3 regions of the Agarivorans sp. 1_MG-2023 genome follow, and region 2 is predicted to be linked to each of the others. Evidence: predicted binding sites of a transcription regulator. Region 2 holds the regulator's gene; each other region holds the start of a gene.
The links. The regulator sigma-54, encoded in region 2, starts transcription at its own class of promoters, with help from an activator protein. The targets are predictions, from matches to a motif close to GTTGGCACGNNNNTNGNNT.

Region 1 (4,608 bases), on a different contig from region 2:
TCAATCCCCGGTATGCGTATAGCAAAACCATTATGGAAGCTGGCACCTACTGCACGTACTTCGCCTTGCAGCTCAATGCGGGCTACATCGCCGTTAGCAAAGCTAAGCACCTTGGTTTGCAGATTAACCACTAAATCATTTAAGTCGTAATCACCAGCTGCCGGCCAATTATCTTCAAAGGCTACCGTGGCATAACCATCAGCACTTGGGTAGTAACTCACTTGCGTAGCAGAGTCGCCTACATAGATTTGATAATCTTCTACCTCACCGTCTGGCGCACCACCTGTAGCAGTGTTCCCGCCGCCAGAGCTGATTCTGAACCTCGCCCAACGGTCGCCACTTTCGTAGCCTTCGGGCACCGACACCAATAGTGATTGCACACCTTCCACTACAGCTTGGTCGGTAAGCAACTGCTCCTCGTTATCAAAAGTGCCATTGCCATTAAGGTCGAACCAAGCGCTTAAAAAGCCATTCGCCGAGCTGTCCACTTGAATAACAAAGTCCAAACCTACTTGTACATCGGTAACAAATGCTATTCCATCTTCATCATCAAATAAGCGTGAGCTATCATCGCTAGCCGGGTAAACATAAGCATCTGCTTCACCATCAACATTTGAACCAAGCTGAATCCCCCCATCAACTAACTGGTGGCGAGCACCATTGTTAATTAATGAAGTGCCAAAGCTGTCTGGTGCATCACCAAAGTCAATATTGGCATCATCGGCGGCTACTATAGGAGCAATAGCACAACGTGCACCGTCATTATTGCTTGATGCAGGGCCTTGAGCATAAAGCTGAGCCTCAGGAGAGTTAGACGCGATATCAATTTGGAACACTAAACCGTCTGAATTACGGCTAATGTACAAATGGCCGCTTACATCAAAATATACCGCACCAAACGTACCTACTTGGCCAACATTGGCAAGGTTTTCGCTGGCACCAGTTTCTGGGTTAATTCGCCATAAACGTCCTTGGTTATCTACGCTATAAAGCATGCCGTTATCAGGGTGAAACGCCATATCAAAAATTCTAAGATTAAGCGCACTGCCATCAATCACACGTTGCATGCTTAAATAATCTGCATCTGCTGAGTCTAATGACACCCTAAACAAGCCATATGCCGAACCGCTTCGGTAAAGGTAATGAGCATTGTTCTCTACAGCCACATCACCAACATAAAAGCTCACATCGCTAGCAAAACCATTCCAATCCAGCGTTAAAGGCTCTACTTGGTAGTCGTTGCCAATTCGCGCCAGCGTCTTGTGCTGGTAACTCCAAGCATACAAATAATCGTCATGCAGATTAAAGCCAATGGCATTGAGTTTACCGGTGGTTCCCATGTCTTCAGATAGCGTTTGGTAATAGCCGGTGGCGAGATTAACGCCAAACAATTGCGCCACGTTCTGTTGCACGAGAAATGCCTGTGTAGGGCAACTAGAAAATGCTGCACCATAACTACTCAATGGTGAGCAGAGTAAGGCAAAAGCTAAAGGTTTCCATGGTTTCATAAGTAATCCTATCGTTTACTGATTTAGGTCAGATACTGCTTATCAGCAAGAGCCGAGCCAAACTTGTAACGATATGATTAGTAAGAAATTAAATGAGGTAAATAAAAGAAAAGCTAAAGCCTTTTGCATCTTGCAACAGACGATACGTTAAAATATCAAACGGAAAATTTAGCTAACAAATTTCTGCAGGCGCTTGCTGCTACCACTTGAATTTGCTTTTTTGTTTCGACGAGTAAGCGTTATTGGCAATAGCCTTCAAGTAAAACAACAAAGTGCTGGAGGACAATAAATATTGACCATTTTCAAACGCGTTTCTGTACAGAAATGCGTTAGCGCATTCCCTTACTCAAAAGGGGTTAAGATTAACGGAGGCATTGAATAGGCGGGGTTAACGACCAATTAACTATTTACTCTCCACTTTCAAAGTGGGCAAAAACTTCAGCACTTGTCATATTTTGTGTTTCATTTTTAAATTCGTAGTATTCGGGCTTCTCATCAATGAATATTTGATGAGTTAGCGTGTAATCATCCCCTGATATCAATAACCCAACAGGAAGATGATACTGGTTACTTGGCACTAAATAGTAAAACAAGTGAGTACCACATTTACCGCAGAAACCTCTTTCAGCCCAATCAGATGACTGATACCTAACAACGTTTGATTCACCTGATATTTTAACTGAATCAGCACAATCAATAGCTAACATCGGACCGCCAGACCAGTTTCTACACATACTACAATGACAAGCGGCCAATTCGTTACTAACGTACTCTACTTCCAACTTAACCGAGCCACATAAACACGTTCCTTTACCTTTCATAAATCCCTCAATCTTTGCAATGTGTGTGAACTATAGTAGCCGCTAACGCTTTATTTAGCTGCTAAGCGGCGCTAATTGTTCCGCTAGAAACGATTGTTAAATCGTGTAGCGTCAATCACCACCGCCACAACCACCCGAATCACCGCCTGAATCTCCACCACCAAAGCCACCGCCGCAATAACCGCCACCACTGTTACCTGAAACTCCAGAAAGTTTTATTACTAAGGCAAGAACAAAAAGGCTAAATAGGATTGGAAGAAACACACTGAAAAAATCACTATCAGACTCAATGGCCATGAAGTGCCATGTTGACCATAAACCGGCCAAAATAATGATCCATGATTTCATAGTTCATCTCCTGTGAAAATTTAACGCCGCCATTTACGGACGGAGTGGGTTGGCGATTTTTGTGCTCCGCACAAAAAGTGACAGCACACGAAGTTCCGCAACATGACCTTGTTATAAGGCATTTTCAAAATACCAAGTGTCAGCAAAAACGTTAATAAACCCCATATCACCTTCGAGACTGAAACCTGAATCAGTTACTTCAACCGATTCTACCTCTCCAAGGCTGGGTACACCGTCGCATGTGGTAAAGTTTGCCTTCAACGTTAGCCCAACAAACTCAACTAAAATTGGACTGGTGTTTTTGTTGTGAGCAAATAATTTAACTTTCTGCCCACTTTCAGATAACAATACAAACTCAATACATAGGCTCTCTTGTTCATGGTTCATCGACAGCAAGTAAGATCCAGCAAGTTCATTGAGATTCATGTTTTGCCTTATAACGCTTACAGCATTGGCGCGGTCTTTTTCGCGTCCATTGCCTGTGATTGTTATGTCGCTATTTAGCGACAGGTTCGCCAAACCGAATTGCATTCCCGTAGGGGTCGTCAATTTGCATTTCACTCATACCCCAAGGCTGTTCGGTTAATTCGTACCGGAATGGAGCATCTCGCTCTTTCAGCTCCGCATAAAGTTCTGATACGTTTTCCACTCTAATATAACAGCTACTATCAGAACCAATAGTTCGGGCGTGATTTTCACTTTCTGCGCTCCAAAAATGAATCTCTGCGTCATCTCGGGTAAGAATTAAGTGTCCATGATCTGGAAATATTGCTTCTACTTTAAATCCAATCTTAGATTCAAAAAATTCCGCAGTAACTTTTATATCTCCAGATGGCAATTGAGGTATACCTTTCCCTAGTTTCATTACCGATTCTCCAATTGGACATAACGCCTAGTTAAGAGGAAAAATATGGTTGGCTATACTTGAGCGAAGCGAACAGCCAACTGTATTTTTTCCTTTTGAACTTCTTGTTATAACTTTTTACTCTTTACTATCAGACGAGCCTGAATCGTCACCACCTGATGTCGGTGCTGTACTTGGCGCTTGTTCCATTGTAGGTATATTGGCACTATTACCAACATTATCTAATGTTGTATTAACGCTTTCCATACTTGGAATATTTGCACTTTTAGTGATATTTGATTCACCTGTAATAAATTTTTTATCCGTCATAGTTGTTTCTCCGTTTGTTAAGTTGAATGTAATAAATGCTATTAAAAGGCAGATTGCTACAGAAAATGTCAAACCTGTTAATAAGTTAAGGTAATAATTGATAGAAGCAAATACATTTTTTTAGAAAATGCATCTTCAATACAATTTTTATAATAATCTCTGGCGTTATTTAATTGTACTGATATAGCTTTGTTGCTTATTAGATACGCACACAATGAACATATGACACTTATTGCTAGTAAGACCCAAGCAGATTTTAATAACAAGGTGTGTGTAGCTGTATTAAATGGAACAACAAATTTTAATACAGTCAAAGACAGAGCTAGACTACTAGAAGATAAAGTAAGTATTGCTTTGTCATAATTTTCTGTATTCGACAAATCTCGTGACAATAAGTCATCCCGTAATTTATCAAACATTTGATCTGCAACTATTTGCTGTTCTTTTGATCTAGCCATGTGCACCATATTCAGAGAAAGTTATAACGCCGCGTTAAGTAGTGAGCAACGCTACCACCAAACCTAAACCATACTACCTTAAACACAAAACCCAACGATGGAATGAAAAATGCCATGCGTTGGGAATCTGTCTTAAACGCTTTGTTAAATTCGGAACCCAATCATAGCACCTGATTTGATTAGAAAATCCTCACCAATTAACATTGGGTGGTATTTCATCCCTCCCGTTAGCTCATCTGGATGCTGGGCTATCACTCCACCTATACCTTCTTTGTGATTGTTAATCACCGCATAGCTAG
Region 2 (4,608 bases):
TCCAAATGCGGTAACCAAGATTGTAGTAAATCACGAATTTGCTCAATGTATTGATTGACCAAAGCTTGTGCAGATAAATACTCTTGAACAGGTTTATCTAAGCCTGTCAGTGGCCGCAACTCTTCTTGCCAATGAGGGTTAGGCAGAAATCTAGCATCAAACATATAGTCAGCATCATTAGGCACGCCGTTTTTAAAGCCAAATGATTCAAACACTAAAATTAACTGTTGTTGCTGATCGCCAGTTACTCTAGAGCGAATTAAGCCACTTAGCTCATGCACTGATAAGCGTGAAGTATCGATGCGTAAATCAGCATTTCGAGATAACGGTGCCAGCAGCTCGGTTTCCGATTCAATCGCTTCAGCCAGAGACAAATTGGTTTGACTCAGCGGGTGAACTCGCCGAGTTTCGCTGTAACGGCGGATCAGCGCCTCGTCTTTAGCATCTAAAAAAATGCTTAACAGATTCACATCAGGGCCGGCGTTGCGAATAATTTGGCCTATCGGCGAAGGTTCGTCTGGAAGGTTTCGAATATCGATACTTATTGCTACTTTAGAGTAAGTATTTTTTAAGTTATCGATAAGAGATTGCCATAACACAACCGGGAGGTTGTCTACACAATAGTAGCCCAGATCTTCTAGTACTCTCAAGGCGACGGTTTTTCCTGAACCAGAACGCCCACTCACGATAATGAGTTCCATGACTATCCCTAACGGTGATTAGAGTATTAGGCTACCATGATGTCGTATAATTCGTCATCACTTTGTGCACAACGAAGTTGTTTGCATACTTGCTTATCGTTAAGTTTTTCAGCTACTTGAGATAAGGTGTTGAGGTGTTGTTTACACTGATCTTCTGGTACCAGTAAGGCAAAAACCAAATCAACAGGTTTATTGTCAATGGCGTCAAAAGCAATTGGAGGATCACAACGTAAAAAAACAGCGGTTGTTTGATGCTGTTTATCAATGCGGCCATGAGGTATTGCCACGCCTTGCCCGATACCGGTGCTGCCCATTTTTTCTCTATTCAACAAACTCTCAAATATACATTGAGCTGTCGTATCCAGTTGACCAGCGGCTAGTTCACTAATGATTTCTAAGGCGCGTTTTTTTGAAGAGCATTGGACTGCACTTTGAGTGCAATCCAAGCTTAGTACTTTATCTATTTGCATGGAGGTGACTAATGTTTGTTAAGTTTTTCTTTATGTTTGATAACTTGGCGGTCAAGTTTGTCGATGAGGCCATCAATGGCGGCATACATATCTGAATGTTCAGCGGTAGCGAATAATTCACCGCCATTTAAATGTAAGGTGGCTTCTGCGATTTGATTGAGCTTCTCGACGTTGAGGATGACATGAACATTGTTTATCTGGTCAAATCGTCGAGTGAGCTTGGCAAACTTGTTATGGACATATTCTTTTAAAGACTCAGTAATATCAACGTGGTGTCCGGTAAGATTAATTTGCATAAATATAGTCCCCTTGATTGGCCTTAAAGTAGGCTCTTACGTTGGTTAGAAGGTGGTATCGCTAAAGACTCACGATATTTTGCAATCGTACGCCTTGCCACCTTGATCCCCTGATCTGCCAAAATATCAGCAATCTTACTATCGCTGAGAGGTTTACTGGTATTTTCGGCAGCAACCAGTTTCTTAATTAATGCACGAATAGCGGTAGATGAACATTCACCGCCGCCATCGGTAGCCACATGGCTAGAGAAGAAATATTTAAGTTCGAAAATGCCGCGAGGTGTATGCATGAATTTTTGAGTTGTCACTCGCGAAATTGTTGATTCGTGCATTTCTACTGCTTCGGCTACATCGTTCAGCACCATTGGCTTCATTGCTTCTTCACCGTATTCGAAGAAGGCTTGTTGGTGGTGAACGATACAGTTAGAGACTTTGAGTAAGGTTTCGTTGCGGCTTTCAATACTCTTAATAAACCACTTGGCTTCTTGTAAGTGGCTACGGATAAACTGAGTATCGGTGGCATTAGACGTTTTACTTAAGGATGCATAGTGAGAGTTTACTCTTAGCTTCGGCATCGCATCGGGGTTTAGCTCTACCACCCAGCGACCTTGACGCTTCACTACGGAAACATCGGGAATAACGTATTGGGCTTGGTTTGGCTCAACAGCGTTACCCGGGCGTGGCTCTAAGGTGTGAATCAAACGCATCACTTCGCGCAGCTGGTCTTCTTTTAATTTGGTCTTTCGAGCCAATAAGCGAAAATCTCGATTGGCTAATACATCGATATGGTTAGACACCACATCTTTGGCTTCATTTAGCCATGGTGTTTCTGGGGAAAAACGACTTAATTGAATTAACAAGCATTCTTGTAGCGAGCGCGCGGCAATGCCTACGGGGTCGAAATGCTGAATCCGTTTTAGTACTGCTTCAATTTCGTCAAGCTCTACATCTAAGTCGTTATTGTCACTAGAATTGAGGCCATCTAATAACTGTTCACAATCTTGTGTGAGGTAACCTGATTCATCTACTGCATCAATAATGGCTAAAGCAATGGCTTGGTCTACTTCGCTGAAAGGAGTAAGGCGCATTTGCCACAGCATGTGATCTTGTAAGGAATCAACGGTTTCGCCTTGGAATAACATATCATTGTCGTCACCACCGCTACTGCCGCTCGATGAGCTAGCTGGCGCGGAACTGGCGCTATAAATATCGTCCCAAGTGGAGTCTACGGGCAGGTCATCAGAAACAGTTTCTTGGTTAATGGCATCGCCAGCTTCCATTTGGCTGCTGTCTACGTCGGCGCTAGATTCGGCTTCTGTAGATTTTTCATTGGCTGACTTAGCGTCTGTTGCGTCACTATCATTCGAATGTGACTCATCCGCCTCAAGCAGAGGGTTACTTTCCAGAGCCTCTTGAATTTCTTGCTGTAAATCCAGGGTTGAAAGCTGGAGTAAGCGTATGGCCTGTTGTAACTGGGGGGTCATGGTTAACTGCTGACCAAGACGCAACTGCAAAGATGCTTTCATTAACTACCGCTATCCCTTCTTTTTATATTATTTTCTAAGCTGCACTTTAACTATAGCTTGAATTGTTCACCGAGATAAACTCGTTTCACGTGCTCGTTTTCAAGTATTTCTTGTGGCTTACCTGAGGCTATCAATTCACCCTGACTAACGATATAGGCATGCTCACAAACATCGAGAGTTTCCCTTACATTGTGGTCGGTAATTAATACACCTAGACCGCGATCACGCAGGTGTTCAATGATTTTTTTAATATCAATAACGGAAATAGGATCTACCCCAGCGAAGGGTTCGTCAAGCAAAATAAACTTAGGGGCTGCGGCTAAGGCGCGGGCAATTTCTACCCGGCGACGCTCTCCGCCTGACAGGCTCATACCAAGATTTTTGCGAATATGGCCAATGTGAAACTCTTCTAGCAAATCGTCCAATGCGCCAATCTGCTGCTCTTTGTCCAAATCCTTACGGGTTTCTAATACCGCCAGAATATTTTTTTCTACCGATAAACGGCGAAAGATAGAGGCCTCTTGCGGGAGATAACCAATGCCTTTTCGTGCACGAGTATGCATAGCGGTGCTAGACAGATCATCGTCATCGATAAGTATTCGGCCTTGGTCTCGCGGCACTAGACCAACCACCATGTAGAAGGTAGTGGTTTTACCGGCGCCGTTTGGCCCTAGTAAACCAACAATTTTCCCGGTTTCTACATTTAAACTGACGTTCTTTACTACCTTGCGACCTTTGTAGCTTTTGGCAAGGTTCTCAGCGATTAAGGTACTCATGATTACTCATTGTCCTCGGGGGAGAGTTCTTCTAATTGCTGAGGCAGGAAGATAGTGGTTACGCGATTATTTTCATCGCCTTGAGCAACCATCTCTTGTTTATTAATGCTGTATTTAATCATTTGGCCTTTTACTAAGCTCTCTTCTTGCTTGAGCTGAGCATTGTTGGTTAAGGTGAGGGTCTGCGTTTTTAAATCGTAACGCACCTCGTTGGCCTCTGCTTCAATCGGCTTGCCGCTGTCTAGTAGTTGGTAAAAAGTTGCCGGTTCGCCTTTGGCGATCATCACCTCGCTGCCTTTTTCTTCACTACCTATTACGCTGAGTTCTTCGGCGTGCATTTTTATTGAACCTTGAGTCACCACTACATTATTGTAGAAAGTGACGCGGTTTTCTTTGATGTTGACCTGCTGGCGGTCGGCATCAACAATAATTTGTTTGTTGAAGTCGTCTTCAAGTGCTTGAGAACCCCAAGAAAGCATAAACAAGCTAGCCGCTAGCGCTAACTTACTCTTGTGGGTTGTGGTAAACCGCTTCGATATCATCTAATAAAGTCACTATTTCGTTAGCTAGATCACCGTCCATGCCAACACCATACAGTTCGTACGATGGGCCATACACGGTAACAGGTTGATCGCTGCTCATGGTTTCGCTTTGCAGATCGATTTCCAAACTTTCGGTAATTATGTCGCGAACATACTCGCCACGACTTAAGTTTTTAATCACTACATTGTCATTTAAGGTGACAGTTTGTTGCTGCTGTACTGTAGCGTGATCAGCCACAATTTGCCATACAGGTTGACGAGGATCTGGGTAAACCAAAATCTTTGGTTGAGTAAATT
Region 3 (4,608 bases), on a different contig from region 2:
CAAGCTTTGCTTATCCTGTCGGCGGTAGTGTTTTCTACCATTGGGGTATTGCTGGGGCTGTTAGTGGCAGGGCAAGCCTTTGGCATTATTATGAGTGGCTTGGGGGTCATTACCTTGGCGGGGATTGTAGTGAACAACAATATTGTATTGATTGATACCTACAATGTATTACGCAGGCAAGGTATACCGGCGCAAGAAGCCATTATGCGCACTGGTGCTCAACGTTTACGCCCAGTAATGCTAACTACCATCACCACTATTTTGGGTTTAATGCCGATGGTGTTGCAGCTGAATATTGATGTATTCGAACGCACGATTGAAGTGGGCGCACCCTCTTCACAATGGTGGTCACAACTGGCTACAGCTGTAGCGGGGGGGTTAAGTTTTGCGACTTTGCTGACTTTAATCCTAACCCCTTGTTTATTGATGTTAGGCGCTAAGTTTAGCCGCAAAGATAAATACGCAGAGCTTGAAGAAGCCAAAGAGCAAGAGATGTTGGGAGCGTAAGTAATGGTGTTAGGTTTTGCCTGATGACAGCGTACTTTTCTTTGTTTAGCCAAAGAAAGGTACGCAAAACAAAAATACCCTGCCCCAAAGTTTGGTTAACAATGGTGATTCTAATGTCATATGAAATGTTAGTGGGTTTACATGTATTAGATGACGATATGTACCAGCAGTACCGTGATGCGATGAGGCCGATTCTCTCAAGTTACGGCGGCGGGTTTGGTTACGACTTTAAGGTGTCTGAAGTATTACGCCCTGAAGAGAATAGTGACATTAACCGTGTCTTTACTATCTATTTTTCTGATGGTGCTGCAAAAGAAGCTTTTTTTGCAAACCCTGAATACTTAAAGGTGCGAGAACACTATTTCGAAGCATCAGTTGCTAGCACAACTATCATCGCTAGCTATGAGAAAAGTGTTTAACTTCCCCACTACTCATTCGCTTAGTCAAATGAATAGATAGTTCACAGCCTTACATATTGAGCTCAATAAAAGAGAAGGCTATCGGTTTAAGCACCTTCTCTTTATCATTTTCAAAACCTTAATTAAGCTCTGAGTTCTTCACTTGGACCAAAGAATTCAAAATGAATTTGACCTTCCGGTACACCTAATTGTTTGGCAATGTTGAAGGCTGCCACCATAAACGGCTTAGGGCCTAATAAATAAAACTCTACATCTCTGTCTTCAGGTAGCTGAGAAGCTATAAGTTCTGGCGTAATAAAACCCGTAGCGTGGGCTTGGCAGTTATCACTTGGCTGGTTGTAAACATAGAGCGGCGTGAGGTTGCTTCGAGTAGTGGCAAGCTGATCAACATGGTCTTTAAAGGCATGGGCGTCACTGTTTAGCGCTGCGTGAATAAAGCGTATCTCTCGCTCACCGTTGGTTGAGGCGTTAAGCATACTAATCGCAGGCGTAATGCCTACGCCGCCAGTGACCAGCACCAGAGGTTTATTGTTGTCGCGCAGCACAAAATCGCCGCATGGCGCCAGCAACGATAGGCTTTGCCCTAGTGCTAGTTCATCGTGCAAATAATTAGAGACCAAGCCTTCGCTTTCGCGTTTTACACTGATCCGCAGGTATCCTTTGCCTGGTGCATCTGAAAGGCTGTAATTACGGCGGACTTTTTGGCCCTTAATCTCTAATACCAAGCTAATAAATTGGCCCGCGGTAAAGTCTGGCAGCTGGCCCTTATCGCTTGGCTTAAAGTAAAAAGAGCTAATTACGGAGCTTTCTTGCTGTTTTTTAACCAGAGTAAATTCCCGCTCTCCTCGCCACCACCCCGGGTTTTGTTCTTTCCCTGCGTAGATGCTTTCTTCGGCATCAATCAGTATTTTGGCTAGTTGACCATAGGCTTTACCCCAAGCATCTATTATTTCTGGCGTGGCGGCATCTCCTAGTACTTTAGCAATGGCTTGCAGCAGGCAGCTACCTACAATGTCGTAATGGGCAGGCTGAATATCTAATGAGCAGTGTTTTTGAACAATTTTGCTGACCGCCTCACTCAAATTGCCTAGCTCGTCTATGTTGGCGGCATAGGCGACAACGGCATTAGCAAGTGCCTTAGGTTGGCTGCCTTTTGCTTGGTTAGTTTGATTAAAGAATGGAATAACTTCAGGGTGTTGTTTAAACATGAGCGGGTAAAAACAAGCGGTAATGTTGTCGGCATTTGCTTTTACTGCGGGAACGGTGGCTTTTATTATGTTTATTGTGTCTGTATCTAACATTACCTATTTCCTGTTGTTCTATGTATTAACGTGCTGTTAGTACACATAGCCAGAAACATGCCAGGGTGGGAAACATTGATTTAAATCAATTTATTGCATGAATGTGTCATTGTGACTCTTCATTTTTGAGGTCTTAATGACTCCTTTCTGTCTTTTTTATTGATGTGCAAAGTTTGCTGTAATGCTGGGGTGCTAGAGTATAGCGCTGATAATATTGCAGATTGAGCATTGCTCTTGAAGGACACACTGCACCGAACATATCTCCTTATCTTGTTGTCTCTTGCGGCTACATTTTTAGGTTGCTTGATATTATCCCAGCTATTCGGCTGAACTCCTTTAGCTCTTCATCACTTAAATTCTGCTTCATCTTTATACTTACTTTGCTCTGTGTATCGGCGATAAGCGCGGCTAGCGCTTGGCCTTCCTCAGTTAGTGATAAAAACTGGCTTCTTTTATCTTCTGGGTTGGCGGTTTTTGTTAGCCAGTTATTGCTAATCATTTCTTTAACTAGGCGAGCAATCTGCGCTTTGTCTCTTCCCAAAAATTGAACAATGTCATTGGCCGTGCAGGCTTCTGAGTTGTGAATATAGCTTAAACATTTTACATGCATGCTGTTTAAACCTAACTCGTTAGCTTTAAGTGCGGAACGCATGGTTAAGCGGTATGAATGTGCAATGCTGAAAATGGTATTGGAAATTGAATGGCTATCCATAGATCCTACTTTGATATTTTGTTGACAATGTCAACTTAGTTGAACTATAGTAGACCTTATCAACTTAATTGATGTTGTTCAAGCTAAAGAAGGAAACACTTTGAAGCCAAAGATGCGAATAACCCATGTTTCTAATATTGTTGAGCTTTCGCCACACTTGCGCCGAATAGTGGTAACAGGCGATAGCTTAGGTGACTTTCCTATTGGTAAAGAAGGCGCTCATGTAAAAGTAGTTTTGCAACAAAGTACCTCAAAAGATCCCATACTGCGTTCATATACTATTCGCTCTTTTAGTGCCGAAACCAAAGAGCTCGCTTTGGATTTTGTGGTTAATCGCCATAGTGGGCCAGCGACCGACTGGGCCAAAAATGCAAAGGTGGGCGACAGCCTCGGTATCGCTGGGCCAGGGCCAATGAAAATGACTCAGTATCAGCATGATAGCTACTTGCTAGTGGGCGACATCACGTCGCTAAATGCGATTAACGGCTATGTGCCACGGTTTAATAAAAGTGCCGAAGTAAACGTGGTAATTAGCGTACCGACTCGTGCCGACATTATCGAAATGGATTACCGCAACTCGGTGCATACCGAATGGTTTGTTGAAGATGAAGCCATTGGCACGTTAGAGCAAGCTGTCTTTGAGCGGGCTAAAAACATGCCTCTAGATACCCAGGTATTTTTGGGGCTTGAAGCGAGAAGTATTCGCGCATTACGTTCGGTTCTGCAGCAAGATATTGGCTTTGATAGATTGAATGTTTCGGCAGTAGGGTATTGGAAACAAGGCGTAAATGCCGACCGCTTTGGCGCTCAGAAGAAGGCTCAGCCTCTGTAAGATTGCTAGATGACTTAAGACCACAATATTGAGATGAGGACGAATACCGTGAAAATTGCAATAACCGCCGCTAACGGCCAGCTAGGCTCTGCAATCGCTAAAGCGACTATCGCTTTATTGTCGAAAGAAAACGTCGTGGCACTGGCCCGTACCCCAGAAAAAGCCGCCGCTTTGGGCGTAGAAGTTCGCCCTGGTGATTACAATAACCAAGGCCAATTAGAGCAGTCTTTACAGGGTATTGACGCACTATTGCTGGTATCTGGTATGGACGCGCCAGATAAGCGCATTGAGCAACACCGAAATGTTATTCGTGCAGCCAAGAACGCAGGTGTTAAAAAGATAGTGTATACCAGCGTACAAGGGGCAGAACAGGGAACGGCTTTTTCACCGGTGATTCAAAGCAATCGCCAAACCGAGCAAGATGTGCGAGAAAGTGGCCTAGATTGGGTGATTGGTAGAAATGGCATCTACATTGAACCTGATATTGAATATCTAGAAAACTACAAGAAGTTAGGGGTAATCGCTAACTGCGCCGGTGACGGGAAATGCGGCTATACCACGCGTTCCGAATTAGCCCATGCTTATGCATCTATGCTCAGTGATGATAAACACAATGGCAATACCTATAACTTACATGGCGAGGCGCTTAGCCAATACGACTTAGCGGAGTATTTTAATCGTGCTTTCAACACCACGCTGCGTTACACCCCCATGTTGGTTGAAGAGTATAAACAAGAGCGAATTGCTGAACTGGGTGAGTTTATCGGAACAGTAATTTCAGGTATTTATGACGGTATTCGCCAAGGCGAAGCGGATAACCCAAGCCATTTCTTAGCA

Region 1: Q4592_RS00040 (LruC domain-containing protein) is a predicted target of sigma-54. The motif match lies at 1,552-1,570, and genes of this name have one in related genera.
Region 3: hmpA (NO-inducible flavohemoprotein) is a predicted target of sigma-54. The motif match lies at 2,274-2,292, and genes of this name have one in related genera.

What each region holds. Positions count from the first base shown of each region.
Region 1 covers NZ_JAUOSJ010000001.1:568-5,175, reverse strand. Annotated here, with positions in the region: gene Q4592_RS00040 (LruC domain-containing protein) at 1-1,508, opposite strand, end outside; gene Q4592_RS00035 (GFA family protein) at 1,916-2,329, opposite strand; gene Q4592_RS00030 (hypothetical protein) at 2,441-2,677, opposite strand; gene Q4592_RS00025 (hypothetical protein) at 2,789-3,103, opposite strand; gene Q4592_RS00020 (VOC family protein) at 3,174-3,542, opposite strand; gene Q4592_RS00015 (hypothetical protein) at 3,660-3,851, opposite strand; gene Q4592_RS00010 (hypothetical protein) at 3,929-4,309, opposite strand; gene Q4592_RS00005 (hypothetical protein) at 4,454-4,608, opposite strand, start outside.
Region 2 covers NZ_JAUOSJ010000008.1:173,691-178,298, reverse strand. Annotated here, with positions in the region: gene rapZ (RNase adapter RapZ) at 1-701, opposite strand, end outside; gene ptsN (PTS IIA-like nitrogen regulatory protein PtsN) at 728-1,171, opposite strand; gene hpf (ribosome hibernation promoting factor) at 1,180-1,467, opposite strand; gene Q4592_RS13585 (RNA polymerase factor sigma-54) at 1,491-2,993, opposite strand; gene lptB (LPS export ABC transporter ATP-binding protein) at 3,044-3,769, opposite strand; gene lptA (lipopolysaccharide transport periplasmic protein LptA) at 3,772-4,248, opposite strand; gene lptC (LPS export ABC transporter periplasmic protein LptC) at 4,274-4,608, opposite strand, start outside.
Region 3 covers NZ_JAUOSJ010000005.1:93,761-98,368, forward strand. Annotated here, with positions in the region: gene Q4592_RS08710 (efflux RND transporter permease subunit) at 1-507, shown strand, start outside; gene Q4592_RS08715 (DUF1330 domain-containing protein) at 621-926, shown strand; gene hmpA (NO-inducible flavohemoprotein) at 1,049-2,227, opposite strand; gene Q4592_RS08725 (MarR family winged helix-turn-helix transcriptional regulator) at 2,514-2,939, opposite strand; gene Q4592_RS08730 (siderophore-interacting protein) at 3,040-3,771, shown strand; gene Q4592_RS08735 (SDR family oxidoreductase) at 3,820-4,608, shown strand, end outside.